One region of the Pseudomonas sp. GW821-FHT09C08 genome, then DNA from elsewhere that is predicted to be linked to it. Evidence: riboswitches for the same ligand, from Rfam matches in the RefSeq annotation. Region 1 holds a riboswitch; the other holds the start of a gene.
What was found. A riboswitch is a leader RNA that binds a small molecule or an ion and turns the genes downstream of it on or off. The one in region 1 is predicted to bind cobalamin.

Region 1 (7,748 bases):
CAGCGCCTACCTGATGAAAGCCGCGTTCGACAAAGCCGGCTTCGCTGAAGGCCTGTTCGAAGTGCTCAACGTGACCCAGGATGGCGTATCCAAAGCCATCGCCGACCCCCGCATCGCCGCCGTGACCCTCACCGGCAGCGTGCGTGCCGGCATCGCCATCGGTTCCCAGGCGGGTGCTGCATTGAAAAAATGCGTGTTGGAACTGGGCGGCTCCGACCCGTTCATCGTGCTCAACGACGCCGACCTCGACGCCGCCGTGCAGGCTGCCGTGATCGGTCGCTTCCAGAACAGCGGCCAAGTCTGCGCCGCCGCCAAGCGCCTGATCATCGAAGCAGGCGTGGTGGAAGCGTTCACCGCGAAATTCCTCGAAGCCAGCCGTGCGTTGGTGATGGGCGATCCGACCTCGCCCCACACCTATGTCGGCCCGATGGCGCGCTTCGACCTGCGTGACGAGTTGCACGGCCAGGTCCAGGCGACCCTGGAAGAAGGCGCAACCTTGCTGCTGGGCGGTGACAAAGTACCGGGTGCCGGCAACTACTACGCGCCGACCGTGCTGGCGGGTGTCACCGACCAGATGACTTCGTTCAAGCAGGAACTGTTCGGCCCGGTAGCCTCGATCATCACCGCCCGCGACGCCGACCACGCCGTGGCCCTGGCCAACGACAGCGAGTTCGGCCTGACCGCGAGCATCTTTACCACTGACGCAGCCAAGGCGCGGGAGATCGCCAACCAGCTGGAAACCGGCGGGATCTTCGTCAACGCGTTCAGCGTGTCCGACCCTCGGGTGGCATTTGGTGGGGTGAAAAAGAGCGGCTTCGGGCGCGAGTTGTCGCACTTCGGCGTGCGGGAGTTCTGCAACGCGCAGACAGTTTGGCTGGATCGCAAGTAAGCCGGATCAGCACGACTGCCAGCTTTCGTGGCGAGCCGCCTGGTCGTGGTGAGCAGGCTTGTCGTGGTGAGCAGGCTTGCCCTGCGTTGGGGTGCGAAGCGCCCCCATGAATCCCACCGCATCGTTTCAGGAAATCCGTGGTGTGAGGTTTTAGGGCTGCTTCGCAGCCCAACGCAGGGCAAGCCTGCTCACCACAATTAGCCTGCTGGGCCTACGCATTGGTGCCTGAGTAGTGAATCTGCATACCTTTCAAATCCAACCCATCACAGGCGTTGCCGATCACGGCCATGTCAACGGGTTGTTGTGGTGAGCAGGCTTGCCCTGCGTTGGGGTGCGAAGCGCCCCCATGAATCCCACCGCATCGTTTCAGGCAAACCGCGGTGTGAGGTTTTAGGGCTGCTTCGCAGCCCAACGCAGGGCAAGCCTGCTCACCACAATAACCTGCTCAACCTGCTCAACCTGCTCAACCTGCTTGGCCTGCTTGGCTGCTTAGACTGTTTGGCCTGCTTAGACTGTCTGGCCTGCTTAGCCTGCTGAGCAAGATACGTCCGCATACCCGTACAAGACCGTTTGCGAGCACTGGCCCACTCACTGCCAAAAGGCTGCCTCTACTGCCAGACCCTCACTGCGCATTAATGTAATAAAACTGCGCCTGGGTCTTTTCAACCGCGGTTCGCACTTTATCCTTCTGCGCATCGGTGCCCGAGTAGTAAATCTGCATACCTTTCAGATCCAGCCCTTCACAGGCGTTGCCGATCACGGCCACGTCAACGACAGTGCTGGCGCCGATTATCAGAAAGCCGGTGTCGCCCAGGCTTTTGGCCTTCAACAATTCTTCTTTCAGATACATCGCATTGGCGCCACCGGCCATGGCAAGGGCCAGGTTGTCGGCGATCAAACCATGGCTGGGGATTTTCACACTGTGCAAGCGCACCCTGTTTTCCCCGGAAGGCAGCGACATGACATGCGCGGTGGCGGCTTCGTCAAAAATCTGCTTTTCGCTTTTACCCGGGGTGGCGCAACCGGCGAGCATGGCGATGAGGGCGAGGGCGACGAATGATTTCACTGTGTATTCCTTGTGTGAAGGCTGTCCATGGCCGCGCATCATAGGAGACCCATCCCACAAGAGCTACCGCAGTCTTCTCACCGCGCGCCGTCAGAACTCCCGCTCAACCGCGTGATCGACTACCATACCGCGCCGGTTCCCAAATGGGACTAATAGGGAATCCGAAGCGCGGTATGCCGCGCCAATCGGAACTGCCCCCGCAACTGTAGGTGCCGAGCCTGCTCCTTGATGCCACTGGACCTCGTCCGGGAAGGCCGGAGCGTGGCGACGACGCATCAGTCAGGAGACCTGCCGGCCCAAGCACCAACACTAACCGGCGGGGTGTCCGGGAAGGACATCCTTGCCTGCCTGGCCCGCAGCGTTCGAGGGCGTAATTCCAGACCGTACCTCCCCAGTTCCACGTACGGTTTCAAGGAGATCGCCCCATGCTGCCACGCGTTACCGCCCTGATCACTGGCCTGGGCTTCTGTGCCCTGGCCCACGCCGCGCCCACCGAGTACCCGCTGACTGTGCAGAACTGCGGCAGCACGCTCACCTTCCAGCAGGCACCCGCGCGCAGCGTGACCATCGGCCAGGCCGCCACCGAAATGCTCTACGCCCTCGGCGTGGGCGATAAAGTGGTCGGCACCTCGCTGTGGTTCAACAGCGTCCTGGCGCAGTACAAGGCACAGAACGACACAATCGAACGCCTGGCTGACAACGAGCCCAGTTTCGAGGCGGTGATCGCCAAGCGCCCGCAGCTGGTGGCTGCCGAGCTGGAATGGGTGGTCGGCCCGCAGGGCGTGGTCGGGACCCGCGAGCAATTCCACGAATTGAAGATCCCCACCTACCTGCTGCCCTCCGACTGCGAAGGCAAGGACAACCTGGTCGGCGCCGACGGCACGCGGCTGGAGCCGTTTCGCATCGAGACAATCTATAAAAGCATCAGCCAACTGGCGCAGATTTTCGACGTACAGGATCGCGGCCAACAGCTGAACGACGAGCTCAAGGCGCGCTTGGCCAAATCCGTCGCGACCGTGCAGGGCAAAGGCCTCAAGCAGGCCAGCGCGCTGGTGTGGTTCTCCAGCTCGGAGATGGCCAGCGACCCCTACGTGGCCGGCCACAAGGGCATTCCCGAGTTCATGCTGCAAACCCTGGGGCTGCACAACGTGGTGCAGTCCGATGAAGAATGGCCGGCCGTTGGCTGGGAAACCATTGCCAAGGCCAACCCGACCTTTTTGGTGATCGCGCGCATGGACCGCCGCCGCTACCCCGCCGATGACCATGAAAAGAAACTTGCCTTCCTGCGCAGTGACCCGGTCACCCGCAACATGGACGCGGTGAAAAACAACCGCATCATCATCCTCGACGCCCTGGCGCTGCAGGCCAGCATCCGTATGTTCGATGGCCTGGAACAACTGGCGACAGCCATCGATGGCTACGACTTGCCCAAATGATACGCACCCTACTCGCCCTGTCGCTGCTGATGATCGCCGTGCTCGCCGGCGTGGCCATCGGCGAAACCGCCATCGCACCTAAGGTGGTGCTGCAGGTGCTGGCCAACAAGCTCTGGGCCGCCGGCTACGTGCTGGACCCGATCGATGAGGGCGTGGTGTGGAACTACCGCCTCACGCGCGCGCTGGTCGCTGCCGCATGCGGCGCCGGGCTGGCCACCTGTGGGGTAATTCTGCAATCGCTGTTGCGCAACCCGCTGGCCGATCCGTACCTGCTGGGCATCAGCGCCGGCGCCTCGACGGGCGCGGTGCTGGTGGCGTTGATCGGGGTGGGCGGCGGTTTGATCTCGCTGTCGGCCGGAGCCTTTGTCGGTGCGATGGCCGCATTTGCGCTGGTGATCCTGCTCGCGCGAGCCAGTGGTTCGGCCAGCGGCACCGGGCAGATCATCCTCGCGGGCATCGCCGGTTCGCAGCTGTTCAATGCGCTGACGGCGTTCCTGATCACCAAGTCGGCCAGCTCCGAACAGGCGCGCGGCATCATGTTCTGGCTGCTCGGCAATCTCAGCGGGGTGCGCTGGCCGTCGGTATGGCTGGCGGTGCCGGTGGCAGTTGCAGGGCTTGCTGTGTGCCTGTGGCACCGGCGCGCGCTGGATGCGTTTACCTTCGGCAGCGACTCGGCGGCCTCCCTGGGCATCCCGGTGCGCCGCGTGCAATTTGTGCTGGTGGCCTGCGCCGCACTGGTCACGGCGGTAATGGTGTCGATTGTCGGCTCCATCGGATTTGTCGGCCTGGTGATTCCCCACGCCGTGCGCCTGCTGCTCGGCACCGGGCACTCGCGCCTGCTGCCCGCCAGCGCCTTGGGCGGCGCATTGTTCTTGATTGCAGCCGATGTGTTGTCGCGCACCTTGATCAAGGGCCAGGTCATTCCGGTCGGCGTGGTCACGGCGTTGGTGGGTGCGCCGGTGTTTGCGCTGATCCTGATCGGCCGGAGGAATGCGCGATGACCGTACTGAGCTGCATCGGCCTGGGCTTCAAAGTGCGTGAAGCCACGTTGCTGCGCGACATTCACCTGCAGGTTCAGCGGGGTGAAACCCTGGGCATCGTCGGCCCGAACGGCTCCGGCAAATCCACCCTGCTGAAACTGCTGGCCGGCCTGCGCACCCCGGCCACGGGGGAGGTGCGACTGGGTGAAGTGCGCCTGGGCGACCTGTCCCGTCGTGCCATTGCGCAGCAACTCGCGGTGGTCGAACAACAGGCCGACACCGACGACGCCATCCGCGTGTTCGACGCCGTGGCCCTGGGCCGCACGCCCTGGCTGTCGGCACTCAGCCCCTGGTCCCGCGAGGACGACGCTATCGTGCACCAGGCGCTGCAGGATGTAGACGCCACCCACCTGGGCCAACGTGCGTGGCGCAGCCTCTCGGGCGGTGAACGCCAGCGGGTGCACATCGCCCGTGCGTTGGCGCAACGGCCGCAGATCCTGTTGTTGGATGAGCCGACCAATCACCTGGATATCCAGCATCAACTGGGGATTCTGAAGGGGGTGCAAGGCTTGCCGGTCACCACCTTGATTGCCCTGCATGACCTCAACCAGGCGCTGACCTGCGACCGCTTGGCGGTGCTGGATCATGGGCGGTTGGTGGCGCTGGGCAAGCCGCTGGACGTGCTGACGCCGCAGCGGCTGCAGGCGACGTTCGGGGTGCAGGCGCATTACCTGACAGACCCGTTCGATGGCGCGCAGATACTGCGGCTACGCCCAAACTGATCAGAGCACTCAACGGTCGGAGCCGGCTTGCCGGCGCCTACACTGGTGGTGTCATAGGGTGCGCTGCATATGCGTCGTGCGCCACACCGGGTCCGCGTCCACATCCACCACTTCGAACCCCTGCCGAAGCCAAAAATCAATCGCCCCAGGCAAAAACGGATGGGTGTGCAGGTACATCACCGCGACCCGATCCGCCTTAGCCTGCGCCTCCAACGCAAGGTACAACGCGCGCGCCAGACCAAAGCGGCGAAACGCCGGCAGCACAAACAGGCGCACCACCTCCACGGTCTTTTCGCCTTGGTAATTCAACTGCGGGAAACGACCGTCGTAAGGCAGATAACCAATGGCGGCGACGATCTGGCCTTGATCGCAGGCAACCAGAAATTGCCCATCACCCTGCACATAGATCGACTCGAAATGCGCCAGGTCCGCTGGCATCCCTGTCGCGTCGAGCTTGGGGAAAAGCTCGGCACGGGCCTCCAGCACGAACGCCAGTACCTCAGGGATATCCGCCGTCGTGACCGCCCGAATGATCGGCCTTGGGCTCATGCAACCTCGATCTGCGTAATCCCCACCACCTGCGCCTGCTCGAGAATCTCCTCCGGCGCTGCATCTGCGGGCGGCAGGATCAAGCCGTTTTCCGCATCACCGAAATGCAACTGCAGCAAGTGCAACGCCGCCTCATGCACCGGCAGGTCGGGCTGTTTGAGCTCGAACACATGGGTGCGGGGTTCGTCGTTGAACAAGTAGTTGAGGGTGTATTCGCGCATGGGAGGAGTCCTTGTCATGGAAGAAGAGCTGCTGATTAACCTGACTCATCGATCAAGTTTTAAGTTCAATGGATCAGCATTGGCAACAGCTCCGGCAGCACTTACTGGCGCAACTCACACACTGCATTGCCCTTCATTCCCGACGCATGCACGCTCACATGGCGCACGCGAAAACCCGGCTTCTGGACGAACTTCTTCTCTTCCCAGGTGCTGCCGTTTTCGACCTGGTAGCCGATGGCGCCATCGGCTTGCCAGGTCAGGCGCAGCGTATACACACCGTTTTGATCGGGAGCCCGATGGAAAAACGTGTCGATCACCGGCTCCGCCTTGTTGAAGGTGCGCACCTGGAACAAGCGCAGGTCAGTGTCGGCGGGCGTGTAGCTGGAAAGAAACAACGTATCGTCTTCGGCAGCATCCTCAGCGGCCGCGAGGATCACCGATGGCACCCACTTCTCGCCACGGTCCTGGGTGTCGGTGGTCACCTTGCAGGTCAACTGGCCCTTCTCGGTCACGTCCTGGCGCCAGGCGGTCTCGTAGTAGCCGTAGGGCACGTCGAAGCGCACGGCTTTCTCAGTGACTTGCTCGCAACCGGCCAGCAGGTACAGCGCCGACAAACCGATGAATCCTTGAAGAACCTTCACGTGCTTTCCTTGGCTTGATTGTGGGAGGCGAGAGGTTACCCGGCTTGTCGGAAAAAGGGGATCGTTTTAGCCGGACGGCGTGGCGTGTTATATCTGCGCGCCACCTCTACAACAGGAACGGCCCATGTCCTCCCCCGTCCCCCTCCTCGGCTGCCGGTCGATCATCGACGTGCTGCGCCACATGACCGAAGACGGGCCGGAATGGGCCCACCGTTACGTCACCCTGTGGCTCCAAAACCCTCCGGATGCCTGGGTGTTGGTGTACCCGCTGCAAGACACCACCGAGGCGTATTTTGACTTTATGTACACAGGTACGCAGTCGCCGAAGGCAGCCCTGCCGACGCTGTTGGCCAAGTACCCTCAATGTGACGTCATCGATTGGTCGCCCGGACGCCTGGCATGCATCAGCGCCCCTGCGACAAACATTGAGACACTGGAGGAGATTATCCAGGATCTTGCGCAAGAGGCGTGGGGTGAGCGCGGCACACTGATGAGCGCCTCGTACGAGCAGACGATTAGCGCCTGAACACCTGGCTGAAATGGAGCATCCTGATGGCTGAAAACTCTCTTGTGACCGCGGTTGTTACCGCTGTCCTGACTTCCCTACTCACGCTGGCCGGTACCTACGCCCTGCAATCCCGCCAAGAGGCTCGGGCGCAGGCGAGCCAATTTCTGGACGCGGCACAAAACACGGTGCAAGAAACCGTGGCTATTCTGGATGATGGTTACAACGCGTTGGACAAGTTGATCAACGCAACGCATGAAACCGGGTGGAAAGAGTTCTCCCAAGGCCCTTGGCGCGAATACATGGCATTCGAGCGCCGCTGGCATCAGAGAATGATTGTTCAGCACTTCAAGCTGGAGCGGTACTTCGGCAAAGACATGGCCGATACGCTGATTGACTTGGACGACGTCCCCATGGGCCCGACCCACACAGGCAATGATAAGGAAGACCCGGCAGTCAGGCGCTATAACCTCCAGAAACTCGCGGCCGATACCGAGTACACCGTACGAAGCATGACAGTGACCCAGGACATGATCGACGAAGACATCAAAGCCGGAAAACCTGATGGGTTGATGGAGATGATTTTTGCGGTAAATAGCGACAGGGATACCGCGAGCCGTCAGCTCAAGGAATACGATGCCGGCTCGATCAGACTGCTCAAGGCACTCGACGGAAGGCT
Region 2 (7,748 bases), on a different contig from region 1:
AGCCCTTGGCGGCGACCTTTTCGGCAATGTCACTCAGCGTTCCCAACGCCCAATCCTGATCCGGCCAGGTCGCCCGGTGCACCACGGCAATCGGGCAATCGGCGCCATAGTGCGGCAGCAGTTGCGCGACGATTTTCTCCAGGTGATTGACCCCCAGGTGGATCGCCATGGTCGTGCCGTGTTGCGCCAGGCTGTCAAACGCTTCGCCGGCGGGCATGCTGGTTTTGTCGGCGTAGCGGGTCAGGATGACGCTCTGCGCAATGTCCGGCAGGGTCAATTCGGTCTCCAGCAGCGCTGCACACGCCGCCACCGCGGTCACGCCGGGGATGATCTGAAACGGAATGCCCAGCTCGCGCAAATAGCGGATCTGCTCGCCGATCGCGCCATACAGGCTTGGGTCACCGGAGTGCACCCGCGCCACATCCAGGCCATTGGCGTGGGCGGCCTTGATCAGGTCGATGATCTGTTCCAGGTGCAGTTCGGCGCTGTTGACCACCTGCTGCGCCTGATGGCCTTCCAATACCGCCGCCGGCACCAGCGAGCCGGCATAGATAATCACCGGGCAACTGCGGATCAGCCGCTGGCCTTTGACGGTGATCAATTCCGGATCGCCAGGGCCTGCGCCGATAAAGTAGACGGTCATGGTATTTCCTGTTTAAAAGCGGGCGTGTATGAACATTGTTCATGTTCAGGGCAGGCAATTATCGGGGTTTTAGCCTGCGCAGGCCAATGCAAAAGTCGCCTGGGCGTTTTTTCGGCGGGTGATCAGCAGGCGGGCAGGGCCGCTGGCGAGATGTTCGGCGAGGGCCAGGGCGGCGCTTTCGGCGACGCCATGACAGCCCGTGTGGGCGAACGCGACGGCTGATTTGTGGCTCAGCCGGTTTTCATACGCCGCCAGTTGGTCGGCGCTGAAGCACTGCAGCGGCAGCTTAAGCAGGCGGGACAGGGCGACCAGGCCCGGTTCATCCTGCCTGCGGTCGATGCTTGCCAGCGCAGTGATGCGCTGACGCTCGATCCCCCCTTCGGCGAGGGCGCTGTCCAGCAGGTCCAGCAGGGTGTGAACATCACAGCCGCGCTGGCAGCCCAGGCCGACCACCAGGGTCATGCCGAGTATTGATCGTCGCGGTTGCGGCGGAACAGCCAGGCGCTGATCAGGCCCAGGGCCAGCCAGAACGCCACGTTGGTCAGCTGCGAAGCGATCTTGAACTGCGCTTCCAGGGCTTCCGGGGCCAGCATCGAATGCACTTCCGGCTGCGGTGCGCCGATCACGTGTGGCACCGCCAGGATCGCCACGCCGAGGATTTTCAGCAGCCAGTTGCGACCGAACACGATCAGCGCAATGCCGGCCGCCGTCGAGGCCGCGGTGCCGATCCACCAGATCTGCCGTTGTGCGAGATCGGCAGCGGCGGTGCCTGGCAGCTCAGGCGGCAGGCCCAGGGTCGGTGCCAGTACGAAGGTCGCATAACCGGCCAGGCCCCACAGCAGGCCTTGAGCGGTGCGAGTAGGCGCGCGCAAGGTGTAGAGGCCGGCGAGCATCAGGGCAAAACCCACGGCAACAACCAGGTTGCCGCCGGTGGTGGAGAGCACGCGTTGCCAGCCGTCTTCCGGCTCCCAGGCCTCGGCGTCGTGGCTGTGGGCAGCTGCGCCGTCGGCATGTTGATGTGCCACTTCAGTAGTGGCCGGGGCGTTTTCGAACGTTTCCGCCTGCAAAATCAACGGAGCTACCCAGAAACTTTGCAGCAGGGTCAGCAGCAGGGCGGCCAGGAGGCCGGTGAAACCTGCGGTTTGCGCAATACGCTTGATCATGTCGGCAGGTCTCAGTGGCACGGGAACGCGGCGCTGTGGCGAGTATCGTGGGCAGCGTTGTGCACTGCTTCGATGTGCGAGAAACCGGCGAAATACACCAGGCACGCGCCGAGAATCGACGCGCCGATGGCGGCGGTCAGGCGTTGGCTCAGGGTGGCGGAGCTGCTGGCGGTGTGCGAGGTGCTGCTGATGATCGACATGGCGCGTCCCTTCTGGGTGTCAGGGTGAAACGAGCGCATGAAAACCCCGCGAGCCAGGCACGCAGGGTTCTGAACAGCGCCCGCCCACCGCGGGTTTGTTATCTGATTTTTTCGGGCCGGTCTCCGGGCTTGCGAGGGGGCTCCTGAGGGGGAGTCCTGAAAGCGTCGCCTTCCCATGCCCTTGGCACAGTGGATCTGACGCTTCGCTCGCTTACCGTTGCGGGGGCAGCACCGGACTCGTCATGTGATGACTCACCGGTTTCCCGTTTCACCCTGTGAGGGGCACCCGAAACAAGGTGTGTAGGAGAGCATGGGGGTGGGAGGGGAGTCAAATCGGTTGTGGGGGCATATCCGTTATTTGGGTAACGGCCGCCTATGGTTCCGCCCTTACGGCGGGTCACTTTTGAACAGCGCAAAAGTAACCAAAACGCTCTTGCCCCAACACTCGGCACCTCGCCTAGGCTCGGTGTGCCCTCACTCAGGCTTGAATCCGTGGGCCGCCGCAATGGGCCATCCCTGGCCCAGTGCGGCTAACCCGGCGTCCTGCCGGGTTGCCCACGGATTCAAACCTGCGTTCGGCCAGCGTGTTTAATGGGGCGCCTAGGATCAAGATCAAGGTCAAAAGCGGCTCGCTTCGCATCGTGGATGCGCTTTTTGATCTCTGTAGGAGCCGGCTTGAACGCAAAAAATGCGTGTGCGCCGCGTACATTCTGATGTTTCCGCGTCATCGTTAACGACCATCGCAGGCAAGCCAGCTCCCACAGGTTGACCGAGTTCGAGATAAGAATCCGGTCGGCTTTAAGGCCGCCGCGCTTTTGCTTTTGCTTTTGATCTTGATCTAGGCGCCCCATCAAACACGCTGGCCGGAATTCGATATTGATTTGGGGGGTAAACCGGCAGGGATGCCGGTTTAGCCGCCCCGCGCCATGGATGGCGCGTGGCGGCGGCCCCCCAAATCAATGTCGGATTACGGGCACACCGAGCCTAGGCGAGGTGCCGAGTGTTGGGGCAAGAGCCCTTTTGGTTACTTTTGGGGCTCTTTTCCAAAAGTGACCCGCTGTAAGAGCGGAACCATAGGCGGCCGTTACCCCAATACCGGATATGTACACCACAGCAACTCAACCCATCCCATCATTGACCATCCCCCCACCACTGCGTAGCCTTGCACCCTCGAGGTTCTTCAGCCCAGGCCGAAGCTAAGAAGGGAACGCGGTCCAATCCGCGGCTGCCCCCGCAACTGTAAAGGGTTTATCCGACTGCCACGCCACTGCCACCAGGCGGGAAGGCGCAGCCGGCGCCGGTCGCACGACCCGCAAGCCCCAAGCCAGGAGACCTGCCTCGCAACCGATTTTCCACTTCAACCGGGCGGGGTGATCCGGTGACGAAATCTGCCGCTGCGCGCCGCCGCAGGGCCTATCGTCCCGTATGCCCGCCCCAAAGGGCATCCGATGAAAACACTGGCCAAACTCCCCGTCACCATCGTTACCGGCTTTCTCGGTTCGGGCAAAACCACGCTGCTGCGCCATATGCTCGACAACGCCCAGGGCCGTCGCATTGCCGTGATCGTCAACGAATTCGGCGAGCTGGGCATCGACGGTGAAATCCTCAAGCAGTGCTCCATCGGGTGCACCGAGGAAGAAGCCAATGGCCGCGTGTATGAGTTGGCCAACGGCTGCCTGTGCTGCACCGTGCAGGAAGAGTTCTTCCCGGTGATGCGCGAACTGGTCGCCCGTCGCGGTGACCTCGACCATATCCTCATCGAAACCTCGGGCCTGGCCCTGCCAAAGCCGCTGGTGCAAGCCTTCCAGTGGCCGGAAATCCGCAGTGCCTGCACCGTCGACGCGGTGATTACCGTGGTCGACAGCCCGGCCGTGGCCGCCGGCACCTTCGCCGCCTTCCCGGATCAAGTCGACGCGCAGCGTAAACTCGACCCGAACCTGGATCACGAATCGCCATTGCACGAGCTGTTCGCCGACCAACTGGCCAGCGCCGACCTGGTGATCCTCAACAAATCCGACCTGATCAGCGCGGAAGACCTGGCCCGTGTGCGCCTGGAAGTCGCCGAAGAACTGCCGCCGGCGGTGAAGATCATCGAAGCCAGCAGCGGGCGCCTGCCGCTCGACGTGCTGATCGGCCTGGGCGCCGGCTCCGAAGAGCACATCGACGGTCGCCACAGCCACCACGATCATCACCACGAAGGTGAAGACGATCACGACCACGATGCGTTCGACTCGATCTCCATCGACCTGCCGCAAGCCGACGAAGCGCTGCTGCTCGACGCCCTGACCCAACTCGTGGTGCAACACGGCATCCTGCGCGTCAAAGGCTTCGCGGCGATCCCGAACAAGCCGATGCGCCTGCTGATCCAGGGCGTGGGCACGCGGTTCGACAAGCACTTCGACCGCGCCTGGGCGGCCGATGAAGCGCGCATCACGCGCCTGGTACTGATCGGCCAGGAGCTGGATGCGGCTGGCCTCGAAGCGCAATTGCGCGCTGCCCTCAGCGTTTAACCCATGCACCTGCTCAGGACCCAGCCCGGTGGTTTCGTCTCGGACGACAATATTGCCGACCTCGGACAAACGCCCGCCGAACTGGTGATCCTGTGCAGCGGCGACTCCAGCCTGGCGCTGCTCGCCGAAGCCGCCCAGCAGTTGCCCGAGGATTACCCCAGCTTTCGCCTCGCCAACCCGATGCAGGTGCAGAACCATGCCTCGGTCGACCTGTACGTCGACGAGGTGCTGCGCCATGCCAAGGTCATCCTGATTTCGCTGCACGGCGGCATCGGCTATTGGCGCTACGGTATCGAGCGCCTGGTGGAGTTGGCCGAGCGCGGCGTGCAACTGATCCTGGTGCCGGGGGATGATCGCCCCGACCCGGAACTCAGCGGGCTGAGTACCGTTGGGGCGGCGGAACGCGACCGCCTGTGGCACTTCCTGCGCCAGGGCGGCCTGGGCAACGCGCTGGATTTCTACGGTTGCCTGGCGAGCAGTTACCTGGGCCGCAGCTACGCCTGGAACGAGCCGCAAACCCTGCCGCGCACGGCGATTTATCACCCGCACACTACCAACCCGCGCCTGAATGACTGGCAGGCGGATTGGCGCGCGGAGTGGCCGGTGGCGGCGGTGCTGTTCTACCGCTCGCACCTGCAGGCGGCCAATACCGGTTTTATCGATGTGTTCTGCCAGCGCTTGCAGGCGGCGGGTCTCAACCCGTTGCCGATAGCGGTGGCCAGTTTGAAAGAGCCCGGCTGCCTGACGGTGGTCGAGGACCTGCTGGACGAGGTCGGCGCGGCGGTGATCCTGAACACCACCGGCTTCGCCCAGTCCAGCCCGGAAGCCCCGCACCTGCGGCCGTTTCGCCGCAATATCCCGGTGATCCAGGCGATCTGCGCCCAAGACAACCAGCCCGGCTGGGAAGCCAGCGAGCAAGGCCTGGGCCCGCGCGACCTGGCCATGCACATTGCCTTGCCGGAGCTGGACGGGCGCATCATCAGCCGGCCGATCAGCTTCAAGGACCTCGCCTGGCGCAGTGAGCGCAGCCAGTCGGACGTGGTGTGCTACCGCGCCGCGCCCGAGCGCATGGATTTTGTCGCCGAACTGGCCCGGCGCTGGGTCGTACTGGCGCGGGTGCCGAATGCACAAAAACGCATCGCGCTGATCCTCGCCAACTACCCGACCCGCGACGGCCGTATCGGCAACGGCGTGGGCCTGGATACGCCTGCTGCTGCGCTGAATATCCTGCGTGCCCTGCACGCCGAGGGTTATCCGCTGTCCGCTGAGTTGCCGGAGAACGGCACCGCGTTGATCCATGAACTGCTGGGCGGTGTCACCAACGACCTCGACAGCCTCGACCTGCGCCCCTGCCATCAAAGCCTCGGCCTGGATGATTACGAGGCGATGTTCAACCGCCTGCCCGAGGCCAATCGCCGGGCCGTGCTGGAGCGCTGGGGTACCCCGGACCACGATCCGATGTGCCGCGACGGGCGCATGATGATCGCCGGCCTGCGCCTGGGCCTGACCTTCGTCGGTATCCAGCCGGCGCGCGGTTACCAGGTGGACGCCAGCGCGGTGTACCACGACCCGGACCTGGTGCCGCCTCACGGCTACCTCGCGTTCTATTTCTGGCTGCGCCATACCTACGGCGCCCATGGCGTGATTCATGTGGGTAAGCACGGCAACCTCGAATGGCTGCCGGGCAAGGGCGTGGGCCTGTCGGAAAACTGCTGGCCGGACGCGCTGCTGGGGCCGTTGCCGAATATCTACCCGTTTATTGTCAATGACCCGGGCGAGGGCGCCCAAGCCAAGCGCCGCACCCAGGCGGTGATCATCGACCACTTGATGCCGCCGCTGACCCGCGCCGAGACCTATGGGCCGTTGCGTGACCTGGAATTGTTGGCGGACGAGTACTACGAGGCCCAGCTGCTCGACCCGCGTCGGGCGCTTGAGCTGCAAAAGGACATCCTCAAGTTGGTGCGCGAAACCCGCATCGACCAGGAACTTGAGCTCGACAACGACGCCGACGCAGCGGTGTGGCTGCCGCGCCTGGACACTTACCTGTGTGACCTGAAGGAGTCGCAGATCCGCGACGGCCTGCATATCTTTGGCGAGTCGCCCGAAGGCCGCCTGCGCATCGACACTCTGCTCGCATTGCTGCGCATTCCGCGTGGCGATGGGCGTGGTCCGCAATCGAGCCTGTTGCGGGTGTTGGCCAAGGCCTTCGACCTGGGCTTCGACCCGCTCGATTGCGCCCTCGCCGAACCCTGGACCGGCCGCCGCCCCATGGTCTTGCAGAAGATCGACGCGCAGTTGTGGCGCACCGCCGGTGACACCCGCGAGCGCCTGGAGCTGTATGCGGCGCGCTTGATCGAGCAGGCGCTGGAAGGGCCGCTGGAGCAGTTGGAAGAGCCCGGTTGGGAGGATGTGAAGGCCGTTATCGAAAGCCTGCGCATTGTCGTCGCACCGCGCCTGGATGCCTGTGGTCCAGCGGAAATGCGCGGCTTGCTCGACGCCCTGGGCGGCCGTTTCGTGCCGGCCGGGCCGAGTGGGGCGCCGAGTCGCGGGCACCTGGATGTGCTGCCGACGGGACGCAATTTTTTCACCGTGGACGTGCGTAACCTGCCGACCACCACCGCCTGGCGCATTGGCTTTCAGTCGGCGAACCTGATTCTTGAGCGACACCTGCAAGATCATGGCGACCACCTGCGCCAGCTCGGCCTGTCGGTGTGGGGCACCGCGACCATGCGCACCGGCGGCGACGATATCGCCCAGGCCATGGCGCTGATGGGCGTGCGCCCGGTATGGGCCACGGGCAGCCAGCGCGTGGATGACTTTGAGATCCTGCCGATCAGCCTGCTGGACCGCCCGCGCGTGGACGTGACGCTGCGCGTTTCGGGGTTCTTCCGCGATGCCTTCGCCAACCTGATCCGCCTGTTCGACGCAGCCGTGCAGGCGGTAGCGGCGCTGGATGAGCCGGATGATATGAACCCGCTGGCCGCCAAGGTGCGCAGTGAGCGCGCGGCGCTGCTCGAGTCCGGCCTGGATGAAGCCGCCGCCGCGAAGCAGGCGGGCTGGCGTATCTTCGGCGCCAAGCCCGGTGCCTATGGTGCAGGCGTGCAGGGCGCGATTGACGGGCGCCTATGGCAAAGCCGCGAGGACTTGGCCGAGATCTACCTCAATTGGGGCGGTTATGCCTACGGCGGCTCGGATGAAGGCACCGCCGCCCGCGAGCAATTTGCCCAGCGCC

Region 2: it holds a riboswitch for cobalamin, as region 1 does, so the genes downstream of both, cobW (cobalamin biosynthesis protein CobW) here and AC07OJ_RS18010 (ABC transporter substrate-binding protein) in region 1, are expected to answer to the same signal.

What each region holds. Positions count from the first base shown of each region.
Region 1 covers NZ_JBWKPG010000004.1:743,655-751,402, reverse strand. The annotation lists gene AC07OJ_RS18020 (aldehyde dehydrogenase family protein) at 1-889, shown strand, start outside; gene AC07OJ_RS18015 (hypothetical protein) at 1,512-1,955, opposite strand; cobalamin riboswitch at 2,072-2,265, shown strand; gene AC07OJ_RS18010 (ABC transporter substrate-binding protein) at 2,381-3,391, shown strand; gene AC07OJ_RS18005 (FecCD family ABC transporter permease) at 3,388-4,392, shown strand; gene AC07OJ_RS18000 (ABC transporter ATP-binding protein) at 4,389-5,153, shown strand; gene AC07OJ_RS17995 (GNAT family N-acetyltransferase) at 5,205-5,702, opposite strand; gene AC07OJ_RS17990 (hypothetical protein) at 5,699-5,923, opposite strand; gene AC07OJ_RS17985 (hypothetical protein) at 6,025-6,564, opposite strand; gene AC07OJ_RS17980 (hypothetical protein) at 6,689-7,090, shown strand; gene AC07OJ_RS17975 (hypothetical protein) at 7,117-7,748, shown strand, end outside.
Region 2 covers NZ_JBWKPG010000006.1:290,175-297,922, reverse strand. The annotation lists gene cobM (precorrin-4 C(11)-methyltransferase) at 1-643, opposite strand, end outside; gene AC07OJ_RS22115 (cobalamin biosynthesis protein) at 713-1,105, opposite strand; gene AC07OJ_RS22110 (CbtA family protein) at 1,102-1,806, opposite strand; gene AC07OJ_RS22105 (CbtB domain-containing protein) at 1,818-2,006, opposite strand; cobalamin riboswitch at 2,104-2,311, opposite strand; cobalamin riboswitch at 3,163-3,361, shown strand; gene cobW (cobalamin biosynthesis protein CobW) at 3,455-4,516, shown strand; gene cobN (cobaltochelatase subunit CobN) at 4,520-7,748, shown strand, end outside.